2 linked regions of the Phreatobacter oligotrophus genome follow. The protein of the gene in region 1 binds, or shares a complex with, the protein of each later gene. Links are inferred from orthologs where the notes say so. Each region holds a gene or a part of one and is shown in the gene's direction. Other genes may lie near its edges.

The links.
Region 2: the proteins of C8P69_RS10070 (region 1) and dnaN are in contact, whole or in part, in a solved structure (PDB 1OK7), measured with the Escherichia coli proteins. The link is inferred for Phreatobacter oligotrophus from one-to-one orthologs.

What each region holds. Positions count from the first base shown.
Region 1 is NZ_PZZL01000004.1:54,952-58,223, reverse strand. Bases 178-3,137 are described here. They hold C8P69_RS10070 (DNA polymerase IV), read left to right. Parts: upstream 178-1,006; coding sequence 1,007-2,269; downstream 2,270-3,137. Other genes in these bases: C8P69_RS10065 (cell envelope integrity EipB family protein), read right to left, coding at 2,279-3,112; C8P69_RS10075 (DUF3572 domain-containing protein), read left to right, coding at 655-957; C8P69_RS10080 (response regulator), read right to left, coding at 188-559. Outside these bases: C8P69_RS10085 (PleD family two-component system response regulator), read right to left, coding at 1-177. UniProt on the Escherichia coli protein: Poorly processive, error-prone DNA polymerase involved in translesion repair and untargeted mutagenesis. Copies undamaged DNA at stalled replication forks, which arise in vivo from mismatched or misaligned primer ends.
Region 2 is NZ_PZZL01000007.1:60,857-64,120, forward strand. The notes cover bases 86-3,037. They hold dnaN (DNA polymerase III subunit beta), read left to right. Parts: upstream 86-978; coding sequence 979-2,097; downstream 2,098-3,037. Other genes in these bases: dnaA (chromosomal replication initiator protein DnaA), read left to right, coding at 86-830; folD (bifunctional methylenetetrahydrofolate dehydrogenase/methenyltetrahydrofolate cyclohydrolase FolD), read left to right, coding at 2,103-3,011; C8P69_RS15985 (2-dehydropantoate 2-reductase), read left to right, coding at 3,022-3,037. In the rest of the region: more of dnaA, read left to right, coding at 1-85; more of C8P69_RS15985, read left to right, coding at 3,038-3,264. UniProt on the Escherichia coli protein: Confers DNA tethering and processivity to DNA polymerases and other proteins. Acts as a clamp, forming a ring around DNA (a reaction catalyzed by the clamp-loading complex) which diffuses in an ATP-independent manner freely and bidirectionally along dsDNA.

The sequences.
Region 1 (3,272 bases):
CATCTCCGGCATCATCACGTCGAGCAGGACGATGTCGCACTGGGCGCGGTCGCAGATCGACAGCGCCTCCGCCCCGGACGAGGCCGTGACGACATCGAAATATTCCGCCGAGAGCCGCGCTTCCAGCAGCTTGACGTTGGCGAGGATGTCATCGACGACGAGAACGCGGGCGGTCATGGTGGAACCTTCAGGCGGCGCCGAGGAAATGCCGAACGGTTTCGAGGAACTTGGCGACGGAAATCGGCTTCGACAGATAGGCCTCGCAGCCCCCTGCCCTGATGCGCTCCTCATCGCCCTTCATGGCGAAGGCGGTGACGGCGATGATCGGAATGTGCCGGATCGTCTCGTCTTCCTTGATCCAGCGGGTGACATCGAGGCCGGAAATCTCGGGAAGCTGGATGTCCATGAGGATGAGGTCGGGCTTGTGCTCGCGGGCGAGCGACAGGGCCTCATTGCCGTTGCGAGTCTGGATCGTGGCGTAACCGTTCGCCTCCAGAAGGTCGTGGAAGAGCTTCATGTTGAGCTCGTTGTCCTCCACGATCATCACGGTCTTCGACATCGGCCACTCGCACTCCGAAGGTCCGCCCCCGATGGTTGCCGGAGCCTGACGGATCGTGTCCAAGCTAACGGCAAATCCTTTCAAAAGGACAAACCATGACCCTACGTCGCCCGACTTCCTCAACCGAGAGTGCCGAAGCGGTGGCCGTCCAGGCGCTCGGTTTTCTCGCCGGCGACGACGACCAATTGCAGCGTTTCGCCTCGCTCGCGGGCATCGATCTTGGCGCCATTCGGGAGGCGGCGACGCAGCCCGGCTTCCTCGCGGCGGTGATGGAACATTTCATGGCGGATGAGAGCCTGCTCCTCGCCTTCGCCGCCCATGCGGGCCTGAAGCCCGAGGCCGTGGTGCGCGCCGCGCACCAGCTGGGCGCCGGCCCGTGGGAGCGCGATCACGCCTGATGCCAAAAGCCCCCTTGCGGGGAATCCCGGCCGCCATCACCCTGCGGCCATGGCCCTGCTCGCCTTCTGCCGCGACTGTTTCGCTGAAGCGACCGGCGAGGCCCCGCGCTGCCGGGCCTGCGGTTCGCCGCGGCTGGCGCGCCATGGGGAGCTCGGCGAGCTCTCCATCGCCCATGTCGATTGCGACGCCTTCTATGCCGCCATCGAGAAGCGCGATGATCCGAGCCTCGTCGACAAGCCGCTGATCGTCGGCGGCGGGCGCCGCGGGGTCGTCTCGACCTGCTGCTATGTCGCCCGCATCCACGGGGTGCGCTCGGCCATGCCGATGTTCAAGGCGCTGGCGCTCTGCCCGGACGCGGTGGTGATCAAGCCGAACATGGAGAAATATGCGGCCGTCGGCCGGCAGGTGCGGCAGGCCATGCTGGCGCTCACCCCGCTGGTGGAGCCGCTCTCCATCGACGAGGCCTTTCTCGACCTCACCGGCACGGAGCGCCTGCACGGCGCGCCGCCCGCCCTCACCCTGGCGCGCTTCGCCCGGCAGGTGGAGAAGGAGATCGGCATCACCATCTCGGTGGGCCTGTCCTACAACAAGTTCCTCGCCAAGATCGCCTCGGACCTCGACAAGCCCAGGGGCTTTGCGGTGATCGGCCGTGGCGAGGCGCTGGATTTTTTGGGCGCCAAGCCGGTCTCGCTCATCTGGGGTGTCGGCAAGGCCATGCAGCAGGCGCTGGAGCGCGATGGCCTGAAACTGATCGCCGACCTGCGCCGCATCGAGGAGAGCGAGCTGATGCGGCGCTACGGCGCCATGGGTCTCAGGCTCGCCCGGCTGTGCCGGGGCATCGACGATCGCCGCGTCTCGCCCGATGGCGAAACCAAATCGGTGTCGGCGGAGACCACTTTCGACACCGACATTCGCGATGGACGGGCGCTTGAGAAGATCCTGTTCCGCCTGTGCGAGAAGGTCTCCGCCAGGGCCAAGGCCCAGGGGCTCGCCGGCAACACCGTGACGCTCAAGCTGAAGAGCGCCGATTTCAAGATCCGCACCCGCTCCCGCGGCCTGCCGACACCGACCGTGCTGGCCGCGCGCCTCTTCGAGACGGGACGCGAGATGCTCGCGAGGGAAGCCGACGGCACCGCCTACCGGCTGATCGGCATCGGCCTGTCGGACCTCACCACCCTCGACAAGGCCGACCCGGCCGACCTCGTCGACACGTCCATCGCGCGCAATGTGAAGGTCGAGGGCGCGGTGGACGCCCTGCGGGCCAAGTTCGGCCGCGGGGCGGTGGTGAAGGGCATCACCTTCGACGACTGAGGACCGGCCTCACGGCTTCTCGCAGGGCGTCGCGGCCTGCCAGTCGAGCTGGATGAGCTCGCCGCGCAGCGAGAACTCCGGATAGTTGATGACCATGCGGCGCGACACGCCGTTCTCGTAGAGCTCGAAGGCGAGGGAATAGGCCGGCGTGCCGCCGTCCTTGCCCTGCTCGAAATAGCTGATGGTCATCGGCCAGCGAGGCAGCCCGGCAAGACGCGGATCGCGCGCGGCGGGCTCGGCCTCCTGCGGCTCGCCCTCCATGCGACGGCCGATGATGGCGGTGGCGTCATAGACGCGGTCACCCGTCTCGGCGCCGTCATAGACCTTGGCCTCGAGGATGGTGCGGCCGTCGCGCGCCGCCTCCATCATGCGCAGCAGGTGCTCGGTGGGGAAGATGACTGCGCGGTCGAGACTCTGCGTGCCTTCCCGCGGTTTGCGCAGGCGAACCGCCACGGCGTCGGTCGCGCGATTGGCGCTGCCGTCGGTCTCCATGTAGGGCGCGCCGTTCTGGGTGGCGCGGGAGGTGAAGCGGAAGCCGGAGCCATCCCCCTCCTCGAAATGGGCCGTGCGGGCATCCATGACGACGCGGTTGCCGTTCATCGTCAGCTCGACCACCTGGCGGAAATTGGTGGTGTAGCCTTCGCAGCGATTGCCGGTGGTCTCGAAGAGGATGCGGCCGCGCGCCTGTTCGAGGCCGCCCGAGGCGCGGCGATCGTCGAGCTTCAGCTCGTAGACCGCACGGTGCGGCGCAAGGACCGGTGCCTGGGCCTGCGCCACCGATGTAAGGGAGGCGAGGACGGCAGCGGACAGGAGGATGGGGCGCAAGGGCACGGCAGAAGGCATAAGGGGGCTCCGGGCGCGGGCATTCGCGCGTCGTCAGGGTCGGGCCGGTGCGTCGCAGGCTACAGGGGCAGGCCGGCGGCGACAACGCGGCATGGATGTGTCACGGCGTTCCGTCTTGTCGCGAGCCTCCCCTTGAGGCAGGGTCCCGCCGCTTTTCCAT
Region 2 (3,264 bases), on another replicon or contig:
GCGTGCTCTATCTCACCGCCGAGAAGTTCACCTTCGGCTTCGTCGCGGCGCTGAAGAACCAGACCGCCATCGCCTTCAAGGAGGCGCTGCGCAACATCGACCTCCTGATCATCGACGACCTGCAGTTCCTGCAGGGCAAGCAGACCCAGGCCGAGTTCTGCCACACGCTGAACGCCCTGATCGATGCCGGCCGGCAGATCGTCGTCGCCGGCGACCGGCCGCCCTCCGACCTCGAGAACCTCGACGAGCGGGTGCGCTCGCGCCTTGCCGGCGGCCTCACGGTCGAGATCGGCGCGCTGGACGAGAACCTGCGCTTCGACATCCTCAAGCAGAAGCTCGCCCAGGCGAAGCTCGCCCATCCCGGCTTCGACGTGCCGCCGGCGGTGATGACCTATGTCGCCAAGAACGTCACCCAGAACGGCCGTGACCTCGATGGCGCCTTCAACCGGCTCATCGCCACCAACCGCCTGACCAGCCAGCCGGTGACGGTGGAGATGGCCGAGCGCTCCATCCGCGACCTCGTCCGCGTCGTCGAGCCGAAGCGCGTGAAGATCGAGGACATCCAGAAGATCGTTGCGCAGCACTACAATGTCAGCCGCTCCGACATCCTCTCCTCGCGCCGCACCGCCACTGTCGTCCGGCCGCGCCAGATCGCCATGTATCTGGCCAAGACCATGACGCTGCGCTCGCTGCCCGAGATCGGCCGGCGCTTCGGCGGCCGCGACCACACCACCGTCCTGCACGCCGTGCGCAAGATCGAGGGCCTCGTCGGCCAGGATCCCGCGCTCTGCGAGGAGGTCGAGGTGCTGAAGCGGCGTCTCAACGACTGACCCGCGGCCCTTTTCGACAGGAAAGGCGTGGATAGGGCGGCCGGGACTGGCCTTCCGCTTGCATCATGCTGCGCCGCGGGGTTGACTGACGCCCCTTGTTTTCGGGGTGCCGGACAGCCCGGCGCCCCCGTCGATCGGAGCAGCATGGATGAAGGTCACCGTCGAACGGGCCCAGCTCCTGAAGTCCCTCGGGCATGTCCACCGTGTGGTTGAGCGCCGCAACACGATCCCCGTCCTGTCGAACGTGCTGATGAAGGCGGACGGCACCTCGCTGCGCCTCAAGGCGACCGACCTCGACATCGAGGTAGTGGAGACGCTCCCCGCCGAGGTGGGCGCGGCCGGCGGTACCACCGTGCCGGCGCACATGATCTACGACATCGTCCGCAAGCTGCCGGACGGCTCGCAGATCCAGCTCGAGATGGTCGGCGACAAGGGCACCTTGGCCGTCAAAGCCGGGCGGTCGCGCTTCACCCTCCAGACGATCCCCGAGAGCGACTTCCCCGACATCGCTGCCGGCGAGATGAGCCATTCCTTCAGCCTGCCCGCAGGCCACCTGAAGCGGCTCATCGACAAGACCCAGTTCGCCATCTCCACCGAGGAGACGCGCTACTATCTGAACGGCATCTTCCTGCATGTGGTGGAGAAGGCCGGCCAGAGCCTGTTGCGCGCTGTCGCCACCGACGGCCATCGCCTCGCCCAGGTCGAGTTCGAGGCCCCGGCGGGGGCGGCCGGCATGCCGGGCGTCATCGTGCCGCGCAAGACGGTCGCCGAAGTGCAGCGCCTCGCCGACTCGCCCGACGCCTCGGTGACGGTCGAGCTCTCCACCGCCAAGATCCGCTTCCGCTTCGGCGAGACCGTGCTCACCTCCAAGTTGATCGACGGCACCTTCCCCGACTATGCCCGCGTCATCCCGCAGGCCAACGACAAGATCCTCACCGTCGAGAAGGGCGAATTCGCCGCCGCGGTCGACCGCGTCTCGACCGTGTCGTCGGAGCGCGGCCGCGCCGTGAAGCTCTCGGCCAATGACGGCCGCCTGACCCTGTCGGTGACCAACCCGGATTCGGGCAGCGCGACCGAGGAGCTCGAGGTCTCCTATGAGGCCGACGGCCTCGATATCGGCTTCAACTCCCGCTACCTCCTCGACATCACCGGCCAGATCGACGGCGACACGGTGGAGCTGAAGCTGGCCGATCCCGGCTCGCCGACGCTGATTCATGACCCCGCCGGCCCCGGCGCGCTCTACGTCCTCATGCCGATGCGGGTCTGACGCCAGTGACCGCCCGCATCATCGACGGCAAGGCCGCGGCTGCCGCCGTCCTCGCCGAGGTCAAGGCGCGTGTCGACGCCTTCCGCGCCACCAAGGGCCGCCCGCCCGGTCTCGCCGTCGTGCTCGTCGGCGAGGACCCGGCAAGCCAGGTCTATGTCCGCAACAAGGGCCGCGAGGCCGAGGCCGCCGGCTTCCGCTCCGAGCAGCACACGCTGCCCGTGACCACCAGCCAGGCCGACCTGCTGGCGCTGGTCGCCCGGGTCAATGCCGATCCGGGCATTGACGGCATCCTCGTCCAGCTGCCGCTGCCGAAGGACATCGATGCCGAGACGGTGCTGACCGCCATCGACCCCGCCAAGGACGTCGACGGCTTCCACCCCGTCAATGTCGGCCTGCTCGGCTCCGGCGCCACCGACCGGGCGCTGGTGCCCTGCACCCCCGCCGGCTCGATGATCCTCATCGAAAGCGTCCTCGGCCCCTCGCTTGCCGGCAAGCATGCCGTGGTCGTCGGCCGGTCCAACATCGTCGGCAAGCCGATCGCCCAGCTGCTGCTGCAGCGCGACGCGACCGTCACCATCGCCCATTCCCGCACCGCGGACCTTGCCGCCCTCTGCAGGCAGGCCGATGTGCTGGTCGCGGCGGTGGGGCGGCCCGAGATGGTCCGCGGCGATTGGGTGAAGCCCGGCGCCGTGGTGATCGATGTCGGCATCAACCGCATCCCCGCGCCGGAGAAGGGCGAGGGCAAGACGCGACTCGTCGGCGATGTCGCCTATGCGGAAGCCGCCGCCGTCGCCTCGGCCATCACGCCGGTGCCCGGCGGCGTCGGCCCCATGACCATCGCGCTGCTGATGGCGAACACCGTGACCGCAGCGCATCTGCGCGAGGGCCTCGCCCGGCCGCGCTTCGGCGCCTGAGGACACCGCGATGGCCCAGCGCTTCGTTGTGGTCGGAGCGGGGGCCATCGGCTGCTACATCGGCGGAAAGCTGGCACTCGGCGGAGCCGAGGTCGTCTTCGTCGCCCGCGGCGAGCGGGCGGCGGCGCTGAGGACCCACGGCCTCGGCCTCGCCGATCTCGACGGCACCGAGGCGGTGCTCCGGCCGGCCGCCCTCACCGTGGTCGAGACCCCGGCCGAGGTCGCCGGTCCCGCGGGCAACCTCATCCTGCTC